2 regions of the Streptomyces sp. NPDC020958 genome follow, and region 2 is predicted to be linked to the other one. Evidence: riboswitches for the same ligand, from Rfam matches in the RefSeq annotation. Region 2 holds a riboswitch; the other holds the start of a gene.
The links. A riboswitch is a leader RNA that binds a small molecule or an ion and turns the genes downstream of it on or off. The one in region 2 is predicted to bind cyclic di-AMP.

Region 1 (7,562 bases), on a different contig from region 2:
CGGCGGGCTCCAGGTCGATCCGGGAGACGGCGCCCCAGCCGATGGTCAGCACGATCTCCCGGGGCAGGGTTCCCGGCGTGTACTGCTCCGGGTTGGCGACCACCCGGCTGACCACGACCGACGAGATCCGGCCGAGCTTGACGGACTCCGTCGAGGTGGTGGCGTACGGCGTCGGGGAGGTGCTGTCGGCGGCCTGCTCGTCGGTGTGGCTGACGATGAAGCGGTTGCCGGTGAGGACGAGCACGGTCACGTGCCGCCGCACCTCGTTCTGGTCGAACGTCGTCTCCTGGTGGACCAGGTACGACCGGATCGGCTCACCACCCACGGCAGCCTCCACCGCCTCGGCCACGAGGGCCGGGTAGTAGCCGCTGCGCTCGATCGCGACGCGCAGCCCCTGGGTCGTCGTACTGGTCTTGGCCATGGCGTCCATCCTAATCCGTGGGCAAGGGGCCCCGGGCCAGTCACGGGCACCTCCTCGAACCGCGCCACCGGGTGCGGAGGTTCGCCGCCCTCAGTACGCGGGCAGGGTGCGGGGGCCGAGGTCGTCGCGGGCCGGCGGGGGTGCGAGGCGGACCGTGGCACCGAGGACGCTCACGCCCCGCCGGGCGACCACGACCGGTTCCAGGGTGACCGCCACCACCTCCGGGTGGTCGTCGACCAGCCGGGAGACCCTGAGCAGCAGCTCCTCCAGGGCGGGCGTGTCGACGGGGGCCGAGCCGCGCCAGCCGAACAGCAGGGGTGCGGTCCGGATCGACCGCACCAGCGAGGCCGCGTCCCGGTCGGTGACCGGAACCAGCCGGTGCGCCATGTCGTCGAGCAGCTGCGAGGCGGCCCCGGCGAGCCCGAACGACAGCACGGCTCCGGCCGCCGGGTCGATCACGGCCCGTACGACGGTGTCGACGCCCCGGGGCGCCATCCGCTGCACCACCGGCCGCAGCCCCTCCGGCGGCCCGAACAGGTGTGCCAACTCTGCGTAGGCCCGGCGCAGTTGCTCCTCGTCCGCGAGGTCGAGGCGGACGCCGCCCAGGTCCGCGCGGTGGCGCAGATGGGGAGCGGTGGCCTTGAGGGCGACGGGGTAGCCGAGGTCGCGGGCGGCCCGGACGGCGGCGTCCGGGCTGGGCGCGGGCAGCGCCCGGTGCACCGGGATCCCGTACCTGCCGAGCAGCGCGCAGGTCTCCTCGACGCCGAGGGTGAGGCCCTGGCCGGCCGCCGACAGCGCGCCGACCAGCTCGGCGGCCCCCTTCTCGTCGATGTCGTCGTATTCGGGCACCCGTCCGGGCTCGGCGGCCTCCCGCCGCCACTGCGCGTACTTCACGGCCTCGGCGAGCGCCCGCACGGCGCGCTCGGCGGCGGGGTAGGCGGGGATGAGCCGGGAGTACGAGTGGCGCACCGCGGTGGGAAGCACTTCCGCAGGGGGGACCGGGTGGGTACCGGCGCCGGTGCCCGGTGCCGTCGTTCCCGCCTGCGGTGCGGTACGTCCCGCGGCCGACAGCGCCTCCGCCAGCCCCCCGAGTTCCACGTGCACCACCAGCACGGGCTTCCCGGGCACCGACTCGGCGGCCGACCGCAGCGCCTGGGCCAGCTCGGCGTCCCCCACCGGTCCCTCCCCGATCGCCGGTATCGCCGTCACGACCACCGCGTCGCAGGACTCGTCCGCCAGCGCCCGGGCCAGCGCCCGGTGGAAGTCGGCCGCGGTCGCCCCGGTCGTCAGGTCCAGCGGCCTGGCCGGGCGCAGCCCCTCCGCGAGACACCGGTCGTACGTCAGCAGCCCCAGCGACTCGGAGTTCCCGAGGATGGCGACCCGGGGTCCGGACGGCAACGGCTGCCGTGCGAGCAGCAGACCCGCGTCGACGAGTTCGGTGATCGTGTCGACGCGGATCACCCCGGCCTGCCGCAGCAGCGCGGAGACCGTGGCGTACGGCAGCCGCGTCGCCCGTACCGCGTGCCCCTGCGGTGCCGATCCCGCGCTCTGCACCACGACCAGCGGCTTGACGGCCGCCGTGCGCCGTGCGAGCCGGGTGAACTTGCGGGGGTTGCCGATCGACTCCAGGTACATGAGGACGACGTCGGTCTCGGGGTCGTCGTACCAGTACTGGAGCACGTCGTTGCCGGAGACGTCCGCGCGGTTGCCCGCCGAGACGAAGGTGGACACGCCGGTGGTCCCGGTGACTCCCCCGCCCCGCCGGTGCAGCCGGGACAGCAGGGCGATGCCGATGGCGCCGGACTGGGCGAACAGCCCGATGCGGCCGGGGCGCGGCATCTCGGGCGCGAGGGACGCGTTCAGCCGGACGTCGTCCGCCGTGTTCATGACCCCGAAGGCGTTCGGCCCGATGATCCGCATGCCGTACGTGCGCGCGCGGCGGACCAGTTCGCGCTGGCGTTCACGGCCGTCGGGACCGCTCTCCGCATAGCCGGAGGCGAGGACCACGAGGCCCTGGACGCCGTGCTCCCCGCACGCGGTGACGACGTCGGGGACGTGGTCGGCGGGTACGGCGACCACCGCGAGGTCCACCGGTCCTGCGATGTCCCGTACGGAGCGGTGCGCGGGCACCCCGTCGACCTCCTTGAGGTCCTCGGGGAAGGCCAGGTTCACGGCGTGCAGACGACCGGTGAAACCGGCGTCCCTGAGGTTGCCGAGAACGCTGCGGCCCACCCCGCCGGGCGCGCGGCCGACGCCGATCACGGCCACGGAGCCGGGCGCCAGCAGCCGTCGTACCGAACGGGCCTCGGCGCGCTGCTCGCGGGCCTGTTGGACGGCGACCGAGCGGTCCGTGGGCTCCAGGCCGAACTCCAGGCGGACTACGCCGTCCTCGAAGCTGCGCCTCTGGGTGTAGCCGGCGTCCGTGAACACCTTGATCATCCTGCTGTTGGCGGGCAGCACCTCGGCGGCGAACCGGCGGATCCCGCGCTCGCGCGCGACGGCGGCGATGTGCTCCAGGAGGGCGGAGGCGACTCCGCGGCCCTGGTGGGCGTCCTGGACGAGGAAGGCGACCTCGGCCTCGTCGGCGGGGGCGGAGGCGGGCGTGCCGTCGGCGCCGATGCGGTCGTAGCGTACGGTTGCGATGAACTCGCCGCCGATGGTGGCCGCGAGTCCCACCCTGTCCACAAAGTCGTGGTGAGTGAAGCGGTGGACGTCCTTGGCGGAGAGTCTGGGATAGGGCGCGAAGAAGCGGTAGTACTTCGACTCGTCCGAGACCTGCTCGTAGAAGCTGACCAGGCGGTCGGCGTCATCGACGGTGATGGGCCGGATGCGCGCGGTACCACCGTCGCGCAGCACCACGTCCGCCTCCCAGTGGGCGGGGTACTCGTGCCGGTCCTGCCGGTCCGCCGGGGTCTGCATGGGCCCCAGAGTACGGCTCGCGTCCGACAACGGCGCGAGGCAGTCTGTGGAGGACGGAAGCCGGACCGAGGCCGCGGTCCGGTGACACACCCGGAGGGACCCACGTCCGCTCCGGGGATGCTTCACGATATGGAAAACTGGTCTAGACAACCCTGAACACCGAAGGGCAGCATCACATGGCTGAGCGCCGCGTCAACGTCGGCTGGGCCGAGGGCCTCCACGCCCGCCCCGCTTCCATCTTCGTCCGAGCCGCCACGGCCGCAGGCGTCCCGGTGACGATCGCCAAGGCCGGGGGCAACCCCGTCAACGCGGCCTCCATGCTGGCGGTCCTGGGTCTGGGCGCCCAGGGCGGCGAGGAGATCGTCCTCGCCTCCGACGCCGAGGGTGCGGACGCCGCCCTCGACCGGCTGGCCAAGCTGGTCGCCGAGGGCCTCGAGGAACTCCCCGAGACCGTCTGAGCGCCACAGCGCCCGCACGACCGGGGCCGCGCCACCCCTCCGGGGGTCGGCGCGGCCCCGCTCTTTTCACGCACGAAAGGCACCCGGCCGCAATCAGCGGCACGCTTGAATAAGTGCGCACCGCAATAGGGCGCACTCGGCAGCGGCACGCGCAAAAAGGGGCACGCCCGATACGGGCGCACCTGGATATGGACACGCCTGGATACGGGCAGCGAAAAAACCGCCCCCGCGAATAACACCTCTTTGTATACGGCGCCCGTGTTAATGCCGCACGCCCGACATGTTTACGGGATGTTGCGAAGTCCTCACACCGTTCGCCCGTTCGGTGGCACCGGGAAACCGGAGCCGGTGGAAGGCCGTGGAGCGCTCGGTGTGCAGCGCCGTCACCGCCCGGGCGCGCTCCCCGTCCCCGCGCGCCACCGCGTCCACGATCGCGCCGTGCTCGGCCCAGGACTCCACCGGGCTGACGGGCGCCTCCACCGTGTACATCCAGGCGATCTTGTGCCGCAGCTGGGTGAGCGTCGACGTCAGGGCGTGGCTGGCGGATGCCTGGGCGAGCGTCTCGTGGAACCAGCCGCCCAGCGAGCGCAGGTCGTCGCTGTTGCCCGTCCTGGCCCGCTCCTGACCCAGCCTGACCAGCCCGCGCAGCACCTTCAGGTGGGCCTCGGTGCGGCGCTGGGCGGCCCGCAGGGCGCCGAGCGGCTCCAGGAGCAGGCGCATCTCCAGCAGGTCGGCGGCCTCCTGCTCGGTCGGTTCGGCCACGCACGCGCCCGCGTGCCGGCGGGTCACGACGAAGCCCTCGGCCTCCAGAGTGCGCAGCGCCTCGCGGACCGGGACGCGCGAGACGCCGTAGCGGCGGGCCAGGAGTTCCTCGGTGAGCCGGCTGCCGCGCTCGTGGACACCCGCGACGATGTCGTCCCGGATCGCCGTGCATACCGAGTGCGCCGGAATACGCATGTCCGACCTCCGCCTTAATCCCCGTGAAACGCCGCCGAGTGACGCCGGTTCCGTGACTCTATTGCAATGCGCGGGAATTTCCGACGGAGGGCCGGAATCCATGAGTATTTTTTGGACAGCGGGGGCGCGAAAACGGCGAAAGCCCCGGCCGGCCGCCGGGGCTTCGCAGGATGTCGCCGGAAAAGGCTGACGTCAGACGTTCACTCCGTGTTTGCGGAGGTAGGCGACCGGGTCGACGTCGGAGCCGTACTCCGGGGTCGTGCGGGCCTCGAAGTGGAGGTGGGGACCGGTGGTGTTGCCGGTGGACCCGGACAGGCCGATCTGCTGGCCCGGGGTCACCTGCTGCCCCACCGAGACGCCGATGGACGACAGGTGGCCGTACTGGGTGTACATGCCGTCGGCCATCTTGATGACGACCTGGTTGCCGTACGCCCCGCCCCAGCCGGTGGAGACGACCGTGCCGGTGCCGACCGCGTGCACGACGGTGCCGGCGGCGGCGTGGAAGTCGATGCCGGTGTGGGAGCCGGAGGACCACAGGGAGCCGCCGGTCTTGTAGCCGGTGGAGACGTACGAGTCGCTGATCGGCGCGACGAAGGCGTTGAGGCGCTTGCGCTCGGCCTCCCGCGCGGCCCGTGCCTTGGCCTCGCGCTCCTTCTCGGCCCGCGCCGCGGCCCGCTCGCGCGCGGCCTGCTCGGCCGCCTTGCGCTCCGCTTCGGCCTGCTGCGCGGCGGCCTGGGCGTCGACGTGCTCGGCGACCGAGTCGCTGACCGTGATGACCGGGGTGAGACCGGTCTGCTCGACGGAGTTCTCGGCGGCGAGCGCCGGGGCGGCGGAGACGGTGCCGATGACGCCGGTGGTGGTGAGGGCCGCGATGCCGACGGCCTGCGCGGTGGTGCGCGTCACGCGGCCGGGACGGCGGTGCTTCCCGGAGGCGCACATGAACGCCATGTAGAGGCTGGTCCTTTCCTTCCCTCTCGCCTACCGGGTTAGCTGACGGGTTCGGAGCAGGAAGGTCTCCTACGGACCCCCTCGCGACACGCGCGGGCGCCCGATTCACCCCAGGGACTGCGTGGGTCCCCGGCTCCCCTGGCTCGCGCCGTACGGGGACTCGGCGATGGCTGTCCGGTGCCGCGGGCGCGGCTCGGTGCCTGACGGACAGCCCGAAGGAACCTACGGCGGCGTTCTTTCAAGACTCAAACCGATCGCGGCTTTTGTAGCGCATCCCACAGGGCAGACAGGCAACCTCCGCCCCAATTCGGACATACGAGAGCCCTGGTGGCCGACGGCCGCCAGGGCTCCGCACGCGCGCGTGGAGCTACTCCGCCGCGACGACGGTCACTTCGCCGATACCGAGGGCCTCGACGGGCTCCCTGATCTGCGCCGCGTCGCCGACGAGGACGGTCACCAGGCGGTCCACCGGGAAGGCGTTCACGACCGCCGCGGTGGCCTCCACGGTGCCGGTGGCGGCCAGTTGCCGGTAGAGCGTGGCCTGGAAGTCGTCGGGCAGGTGCTGCTCGACCTGGTCGGCGAGGGTGCCGGCGACGGCCGCCGCCGTCTCGTACTTGAGCGGCGCCACACCGACGAGGTTCTGCACGGCGACGTCGCGCTCGGCGTCGGTGAGGCCCTCGGCGGCGAGGGTGCGCAGCACCTTCCACAGGTCGTCGAGGGCGGGGCCGGTGTTCGGGGTGTCCACGGAGCCGCTGATGGCCAGCATGGCGGCACCGGTGCCGTCGGGGGCGGAGCGCAGCACCTGCCCGAAGGAGCGGACGCCGTACGTGTAGCCCTTCTCCTCGCGCAGCACGCGGTCCAGACGGGAGGTCAGGGTGCCGCCCAGGCAGTAGGTGCCGAGCACCTGGGCGGGCCAGACCCGGTCGTGCCGGTCGGGGCCGACGCGGCCGATGAGCAGCTGCGTCTGGACGGCGCCGGGGCGGTCCACGATGACCACCCGCCCGGTGTCGTCGGCGGTCACCGGCGGCACCGGCCGGGGCTCTGCGGTGGAGCCGGTCCAGGCGCCCAGGGTGTCGCCGAGCAGCGCGTCCAGGTCGATGCCGGTCAGGTCGCCGACGACGACCGCGGTGGCGGTGGCGGGGCGCACGTGACGGTCGTAGAACGCCCGTACGGCGGCGGCGTCGATCTTCTCGACGGTGTCCTCGGTGCCCTGGCGCGGGCGGGACATCCGCGCGGTCGCCGGGAACAGCTCCTTGTAGAGCTGCTTGGCGGCCCGGCGGCTGGGGTTGGCCAGCTCGTGCGGGATCTCGTCGAGGCGGTTGCGGACCAGCCGCTCGACCTCGCTGTCGGCGAAGGCGGGCGCCCTGAGGGCGTCGGAGAGCAGTCCGAGGCCCTTGGCGAGGCGGGAGGCCGGGACCTCCAGGCTGATGCGGACGCCGGGGTGGTCGGCGTGCGCGTCGAGGGTCGCCCCGGCCCGCTCCAGCTCGGCGGCGAAGTCCTCGGCGGAGTGCCGGTCGGTGCCCTCGGAGAAGGCCCGCGCCATGATCGTGGCGACGCCGTCCAGGCCGGCCGGTTCGGCGTCCAGGGGCGCGTCCAGGAGCACCTCCACGGCGACGACCTGCTGGCCGGGGCGGTGGCAGCGGAGCACGGTCAGGCCGTTGTCGAGGGTGGTGCGGTCGGGGGCGGGGAAGGCCCAGGGCCTGGCCTCGCCCGGCTGCGGCTGGGGATGGAAGTCCATGCTGGCGAGCTCGGTCACTTGGCCGTCTCCTCATCGTTGTCGCCGGCTTCGACCGTGGCTTCGGCCTCGGGGTCCTCGGGCACGTCGGCGTCCTCGACCGCCTCCGGGGACTTGGGCTCGT
Region 2 (7,562 bases):
AGCTCGGTGGTGTTGAGGGTGCCGAGACCGGCCGACGCCACCACGAGCACCGGCGCGTTCAGCAGCCGGGCCACGTCCGCCAGCGTGCCGCCGGCCTCGTCGAACCGGACGAGCAGCCCGCCCGCCCCCTCGACCAGTACCAGATTGTGCTCGGCGGCCAGTCTGGCGGCCGCCTCCGCCACGTCCTGCGGGCGCACCGGGGGCAGCCCCGCCCGCCTGGCCGCCGTCCCCGGCGCCAACGGCTCGGGGAAACGGGCGACTTCGGCCGCCGTCACGGCGCCCGCGAGCCGCGCGACCTCGTCGGCGTCCCCGCGCTCGTCCGGTCGTACCCCGGTCTGCGCGGCCTTCAGGACCGCCACCGAGCGGCCGGCCGCGACCGCCGCGGCGGCGACCGCCGCCGTGGTGACGGTCTTGCCGACCTCCGTGCCCGTCCCCGTGATCACCAGGATCGGCATGTTCATCCCTCCCGCGCCGCGGCACACACCGCGCGCGCGATCCGTGCCACGTCCGCGTCACCGGTGACGTACGGCGGCATCGTGTAGACCAGGTCGCGGAAGGGGCGCAGCCATACGCCCGCGCGCACCGCGGCCGCCGTCGCGGCCTTCATGTCGACGTCGTGGTCGAGCTGGACGACCCCGATGGCGCCGAGGACCCGGACGTCCCTGACCCCGGGCAGGTCCTGGGCCGGCGCGAGCCCCTCCCGCAGGCCCGACTCGATCCGCTTGACCTCCGTGAGCCAGTCCTGCCCCAGCAGCAGCCCGAGCGAGGCGCAGGCCACGGAAGCGGCGAGCGGGTTCCCCATGAACGTCGGCCCGTGGGCCAGTACCGGCACCTCGCCCCGCGAGATCCCCTCGGCCACCCGGGACGTGCACAGCGTGGCCGCCATGGTCAGGTAGCCGCCGGTCAGCGCCTTGCCCACGCACATCACGTCCGGCGTGACGGCCGCGTGGTCCGCCGCGAACAGCGCCCCCGTGCGTCCGAAGCCGGTCGCGATCTCGTCGAACACCAGCAGCACGTCGTGCGCGTCGCACACCTCGCGCAGCACCCGCAGGTAGGCGGGGGAGTGGAACCGCATCCCGCCCGCCCCTTGGACCACCGGCTCCACGATCACCGCGGCCAGTTCGTGCGCGTGCCGTTCGACCATCGACCGCAGCCGGTCGGCGTACCGCTCGTCGTACTCCGCCGGGGGCGCGTCGGCGAAGAGCTGGCGGGGCAGTACCCCGGACCACAGCTCGTGCATCCCGCCCTCGGGGTCGCACACGGACATCGGCTGCCAGGTGTCGCCGTGGTAGCCGCCGCGCCAGGTCAGCAGGCGCTGCTTCGCCGGACGGCCGAGGGAACGCCAGTACTGGAGGCACATCTTGATCGCGACCTCGACGGACACCGAACCGGAGTCCGCCAGGAAGACGTGCTCGAGACCGTCGGGAGACATGTCGACAAGGAGCTTCGCCAGCCGGACGGCGGGCTCGTGGGTGAGCCCGCCGAACATCACATGGCTCATCCGGCCGAGCTGGTCGCGCGCGGCCTCGTTGAGCACGGGGTGGTTGTAGCCGTGGATCGCCGACCACCAGGACGACATGCCGTCGACCAGTTCACCCGAGCCGTCCGCGAGCCGCAGCCGGACCCCGCTCGCCGACTCCACGACGAGCGGTTCGGCCCGGCCGGGCATCGGACCGTACGGATGCCAGACGTGCCGCCGGTCCAGTTCCAGCAGCTCGCCCAGGCTCAGGTCAGGCATTGGGCGCGAGGTCCGTTCCGGCCCCCCGGCGGCGGACGGCGACCAGGTCGGTGCGGGGCTCGTTGGCGACGGCGGTACCGCACACGTCTGCGTGGGAACCGGAACCCTCGTGGGAACCGCACCCCGACCCGCACCCGGCGTCCGCCCCGCACCCGGCGCCCGCGTGCGCCCCGGGGACCGCGTCCCTGGCCTCGGCCCGGTGCCGGGGCAGCGTCGTCTCCTCGGACCCCTCCACCACGAACCCGGCGTCCGCGATCATCTCCAGGTCGGCCTGGCCGGCCTGGCCCTCGGTGGTCAGGTAGTCGCCGAGGAAGATCGAGTTGGCCAGGTGCAGGGCGAGCGGCTGCATGGTGCGCAGATGCACCTCACGGCCGCCCGCGATGCGCACCTCGACGTCGGGGCAGACGAACCGCACCATCGCCAGGATGCGCAGACAGCGCTGCGGGGTGAGGTTCCACTCCTTGGCCAGCGGAGTGCCCTCGACCGGGATCAGGAAGTTGACCGGCACCGAGTCGGGGTCCAGCTCGCGCAGCGAGAAGACCACGTCGACCAGGTCCTCGTCCGTCTCGCCCATGCCGGCGATCAGCCCGGAGCACGCCGAAAGGCCGGCCGCGTGCGCCTTGTTGACGGTGTCCACCCGGTCGGCGTACGTGTGCGTGGTCGTGATGTCCCCGTACGTCCCCTCGGACGTGTTGAGGTTGTGGTTGTAGGCGTCCGCGCCCGCCTCGCGCAGCCGCTCCGCCTGGCCGTCGGAGAGCAGTCCGAGGCAGGCGCACACCTCGACGCCCTCGTTCTGCTCCTTGATCGCCTTGATGGTGCCGGCGACCCGGTCGACGTCCCGGTCGGTCGGACCGCGCCCGGAGGCCACCAGGCACACCCGCTTGGCGCCCCCGGCGAGGCCCGCGGCCGCCGCCTTGGAGGCCTCGTCGGGTTTGAGCCAGCTGTACTTCAGGATCCCGGTCGAGGAGCCGAGGCGCTGCGAGCAGTACGAGCAGTCCTCCGGGCACAGGCCCGACTTGAGGTTGACCAGGTAGTTGAGTTTCACGCGCCGGCCGAACCACTGCCGGCGCACCTTGCCCGCCGCGGCCACCACGTCCAGCACGTCGTCGTCGGAGGTCGCCAGCACGGCGAGCGCTTCCTCGCGGGTCGGCAGCTCGCGCCGAAGCCCCTTGTCCACCAGCGTGTTCAGCAGGTCCATGAGAGCCGATCCTGTACCAAGAGGCTGCTCCGGGCCAAGGAGAGTTCGCACAACCCTGGCAGATCGACATGTGGGTATCGCCACACAGTGGGCGGCCGACGGTCCCGCTAGGGTCTGTCCACTGCCTACAAAAGCACCGGAGGGGCCATGGCGTTCGGCTGGATCGACGAACAGGCGGAACTCCGCCGCCGCGCCGGACTCGTACGGACCCTGCGCCCCCGTCCCGCCGACTCACCGCTGCTGGACCTGGCGAGCAACGACTACCTGGGCCTCGCCCACCATCCCGAGGTCGCCGAGGGCGCGGCCGAGGCCGCCCGGACGTGGGGCGGTGGCTCCACCGGCTCCCGGCTGGTGACCGGCACGACGGAGCTGCACACCGAGCTGGAGCGCGAGCTGGCCGGGTTCTGCGGGTTCGAGGCGGCCCTGGTCTTCTCCTCGGGCTACGCGGCCAACCTCGCCGCCGTCACCGCGCTCGGCCCGCACGGCTCCCTGATCGTCTCCGACGCCCTCAACCACGCCTCCCTGATCGACGGCTGCCGGCTGGCGCGGGGGACCACCCAGGTCGTCGGGCACGCCGACCCGGACGCCGTGCGCAAGGCGCTCGGCACGCGCGAGGGGCCCGCGCTGGTCGTCTCCGACACGGTGTTCTCGGTCGACGGCGACGCGGCGCCGCTCGCCGCGCTGGCCGAGGCGTGCCGGGAGCGCGGCGCCGGACTGCTCGTGGACGACGCCCACGGACTCGGGGTCATCGGGGACGGCGGGCGGGGCGCGCCGTACGCGGCCCGTCTCGCAGGCGCCGACGACGTGGTGGTCACCGTGACCCTGTCCAAGTCGCTGGGCAGCCAGGGCGGGGCCGTGCTGGGGCCTGCCCGGGTGATCGACCACCTGGTGAACGCGGCGCGGACCTTCATCTTCGACACCGGTCTGGCGCCCGCGGCCGCGGGCGCGGCGCTGGCGGCCCTCAGGCTGCTGCGGCGCGAGCCCGCCCGCGCGGCCCGGGCGCGCGAGGTGGCCGCCGAACTGCACGCACGGCTGACCGCCGCGGGCCTGTCGGCGGTACGACCGGACGCCGCGGTGGTCTCCGTGCGGGCCCCGTCCCCGGAGGAGGCCGTGCGGTGGGCGGCCGACTGCCGGTCGGCAGGCCTGGCCGTGGGCTGTTTCCGTCCGCCTTCCGTGCCGGACGGCGTCTCACGGCTCAGGCTGACCGCCCGTGCCGACCTCTCCGGGGCCGAGATCGAACGCGCTGTACGTGTGATCGGCGAGACACGACCATGAGTCGGCGTGACACGGCCGGGCCTTGCGCGCATGCGGATACGGAATCGGTTACCGGCTGATCAGCCGGTGAACGTGGCCACGAAACCCGCCCAGCTCTCGGGGGAGAAGAGCAGCGCGGGCCCGGCGGGGTGCTTGGAGTCGCGTACGGCGAGCAGCCCGGCCGGTGGGCCGGAGTGCGGCCGTGCCGTCTCCACGCAGTTGTTCGCTCCGGTGCTGTAGCTGCTGCGCAGCCATCGCACACCGCGCAGATCCGTACTTGAAGGTACGTTCCGAGGCAGTGCAGTCATGGTGCCTCCTTACGCGCCGTCACCTATCCCGGCGATGTAATCCAACGAGTCCTCGGGTGAAAGGGCGTGGATCTGAAGGGTGTTGAAGGCCTCCGCGTAGGCCTGGAGGTCTTCTTTCCGTTCGAGGTAAAGGCTACTCGTCAACTGGTCGAGAACAACCACGTCCAGATCAGAAGTGCTCGGAAATGAGAAGATTACGAAAGGACCGGTGATGCCGATATGCGCCCCCGCCGCGAACGGCAGCACCTGGAGCCGCACCTGCGGCAACCGGGCCGCCTCCGTCAGCCGCCGCAGCTGGCGGGCCATCACCCCCGGGCCGCCCACCTCCCGCCGCAGCACCGCTTCGTCCAGGACCGCGCTCAGTTTCAGCGGCGGATCGCCCCGCAGCACGTCCTGCCTGGCCAGACGCACCTCCACCAGGGCGTCGAGGGCCTGGTCGTCGAGCCCGTCGGCGGCCACCCGGGTCACCGCGCGGGCGTACTCGGCGGTCTGCAGCAGCCCCGGCACCACCGAGGTCTCCAGCGTGCGCATCGCGCCCGCCTGCGACTCCAGGCTGATGAAATCCCGGTAGGCGGGCGGCAGCACCCCCCGGTAGGCGTGCCACCAGTGATGTCGTCCCGCGGTGTCCTCCGACCCCGCCAATACCAGCAGCAACTCGCGCAGTTGCCCCTCGGCCACCCCGTAGGCGTCGAGGAGTAACCGCACATCGGCCGGTTTCACACCGCTGGCGCCGGTCTCGATCCGGCTCACTTTCGACTGGTGCCAGCCCACCAGGCGGGCGGCCTCGCCGCTCGTGAGACCCGCGCCGGTGCGCAGCGTGCGCAGTTCGGCGCCCAGTTTCCGGCGGCGTACCGCGGGACCGTTCTGCATGGGCTACTCCTTACTCAATCTGGCCGCCCATATACGGTCCGGTGTCGCAGAGTTCACCGCTTCGAGCGACAGATATATGCACATCTTGGTGGATCGCTCCCCGTGACCGGCCCCGTAATGGCAGTCTGGCGGAGAAGTACCAGTCCGGGACCGTACTCGAACCATCCCCACCGTGCCGGACTCCGGTCCCGAGGAAGTCGGACTCCGGTCCCGAGGAAAGGGACGACGTCGCCATGGCAGACCACCTGGAAGCATCCGTCACCCTGCCGAGCGAACCCGCCTCGGTCGCCGCGGCCCGGGCGTATGCGCTGGACACCCTCGCGGAGTGGGGACTGCCACCGGAGACGGACACGGCGGACACCATCCGCCTCATCGTCTCCGAACTCGCCACCAACGCCGTGCAGCACACCTTCGGGCAGTCGCCCACCTTCACGCTGGACCTCGTCCTCGACCGTGACGAGCACCTGCGCATCGGCGTCACGGACAGTCATCCGCGCTTCCCCAGGAGACTTCCCGCCGCGGTCCAGCAGGACAACGGCCGCGGCATGGTCATCATCCGCTGGCTCACCGCCGAGTACGGCGGCAGACTCCGGGTCCGCCCCACCCGGGAGGGAGGCAAGACGGTCTTCGTCGAACTGCCCTGGACGGTTCCGGCCCACCCCGTCACCGCGGCCGGCCAGCAGGAGCCGTAGCCCTGAGCTCCCGCCGGCCGGTGCGCGGCGGGGTCAGCTGACCCGGCCGTACCAGACGCTCTTCGTCCAGATCTTCTGGAGCTTCACCACGTCCCCGGTCTTCGGGGCGTGCCAGATCTTTCCCTTCCCGGCGTAGATGCCGACGTGGTACACGCTGGAACCCGAGTGGAAGAAGACCAGGTCCCCGGCCTTGCGGCTGCCGGCCGAGATGTGACGGGTCTTGTTGTACTGCTGGGCCGCCGTCCGCGGCAGGGTCTTGCCCGCCTTCTTGAACGAGTACAGCGTGAGCCCGGAGCAGTCGAACCTGTTCGGTCCGGTGGCGCCCCACCGGTAGGGTGAGCCCTTTTTCGAGGCAGCGACCTGCAGTGCCTTCGTCGCCAGCGTGGCGGCCGAGGCGTCGGAGGCGACACCAGGGATCACGATCGAGCCGCCCACGGCGGCGATCGTCAGCGCCGAGGCCGTACCGGCCCGGGCCATGAGCGACGGAACCCGATTGAGCGCAGTCATGCGCAACCCTTCGTCAGCCGCCTGTGAAGGATGACCTGTCGGATTCGGGCTGGCGAAGTTGCCCGGCCGTGTTGCCACGGCTTCACCCCAAGGGCTGCTCGGTCCGGTCATGGCGTGACCGTTCCGGCGACCCGTCGTGCTTGGGTCCTCCACTCCTGCCGATGCACTGCTGTCGACGTCATCCGGGCGGCGGCAGGACTCGGCGTCCGCCCGGACCGCCCCGCCGTGGTGGCGGGGGCTTGTCGTCAGACAGGGATCTTCACGCACTCGTGTCCGAAAATCCCAACGGAACCGGGGATTTGTGGGGTTACTCACCACCCACCCGTTCGGGTGGACAACCCTGTGTTCGATTATCCGTCAACTCCACTGCGTAGCCCCGGACCTGCGCCGAAGCCCTCCACGACCACCCTGGCGCAGGCGAGTCGAGCGGCTTTTTCGGTCAGGTAAAACCACGCCACACTCCGCCGAACGGCGGTAACCCCTTTGGGTCGTTTCAACTCCGGCCCGGGCGTGGCGTCGACACATCGGACCGGACTCCTGCGGAGGTCACCGTACGCAGTCGGGCGGGAGTGCGACGCGAGCGGTCCGGCGCTCGCCGTCGAGCACCCGCAACGCCCGTGCCAGCGTGTCCCCGTGCAGCTCCGTCTCGCCCCGTCGATGCATCAGGGCCAGCGCGTCGCGCAGCTCGGACGCCGCGCGCACCAGCGCCTGCGCGGCGCGCAGACCGCGGTAGGTGTCCTCGTTCTGCGCCGGGTTGATGCGGCCCAGCAGGTCGACCACGTCCAGGTAACGGTCGATCAGCTCACCCTCCGCGCGGGTCAGCGCGGGCAGCGGCGGCAGCTCCGGTGGCAGCATCGGCGGCTCACCCCGCGTGCGGCCGGCCGAGCGGGGGCCGGTGCGTGGGCATGACCCGGTCCGCCAGCCCGTACGCCACCGCCCCCGGCGCGTCCAGGACCAGGTCCCGCTCCAGGTCCCGCTGGACCTGCTCGAGGGTG

Region 1: linked by a shared signal. The riboswitch ahead of ACZ3KP_RS10835 (M23 family metallopeptidase) and the one ahead of ACZ3KP_RS00795 (C40 family peptidase) in region 2 are both predicted to bind cyclic di-AMP.

The regions. Positions count from the first base shown of each region.
Region 1 covers NZ_JBVHFU010000003.1:119,697-127,258, reverse strand. The annotation lists gene ACZ3KP_RS10855 (DUF5998 family protein) at 1-421, opposite strand, end outside; gene ACZ3KP_RS10850 (bifunctional acetate--CoA ligase family protein/GNAT family N-acetyltransferase) at 512-3,340, opposite strand; gene ACZ3KP_RS10845 (HPr family phosphocarrier protein) at 3,517-3,798, shown strand; gene ACZ3KP_RS10840 (GntR family transcriptional regulator) at 4,060-4,755, opposite strand; gene ACZ3KP_RS10835 (M23 family metallopeptidase) at 4,948-5,703, opposite strand; cyclic di-AMP (ydaO/yuaA leader) riboswitch at 5,716-5,879, opposite strand; gene ACZ3KP_RS10830 (M16 family metallopeptidase) at 6,071-7,459, opposite strand; gene ACZ3KP_RS10825 (M16 family metallopeptidase) at 7,456-7,562, opposite strand, start outside.
Region 2 covers NZ_JBVHFU010000001.1:167,035-174,596, forward strand. The annotation lists gene bioD (dethiobiotin synthase) at 1-455, opposite strand, end outside; gene ACZ3KP_RS00765 (adenosylmethionine--8-amino-7-oxononanoate transaminase) at 458-1,738, opposite strand; gene bioB (biotin synthase BioB) at 1,731-2,936, opposite strand; gene ACZ3KP_RS00775 (8-amino-7-oxononanoate synthase) at 3,084-4,211, shown strand; gene ACZ3KP_RS00780 (DUF397 domain-containing protein) at 4,271-4,498, opposite strand; gene ACZ3KP_RS00785 (helix-turn-helix domain-containing protein) at 4,508-5,368, opposite strand; gene ACZ3KP_RS00790 (ATP-binding protein) at 5,602-6,060, shown strand; gene ACZ3KP_RS00795 (C40 family peptidase) at 6,094-6,567, opposite strand; cyclic di-AMP (ydaO/yuaA leader) riboswitch at 6,571-6,755, opposite strand; gene ACZ3KP_RS00800 (hypothetical protein) at 7,114-7,422, opposite strand; gene ACZ3KP_RS00805 (ATP-dependent Clp protease proteolytic subunit) at 7,430-7,562, opposite strand, start outside.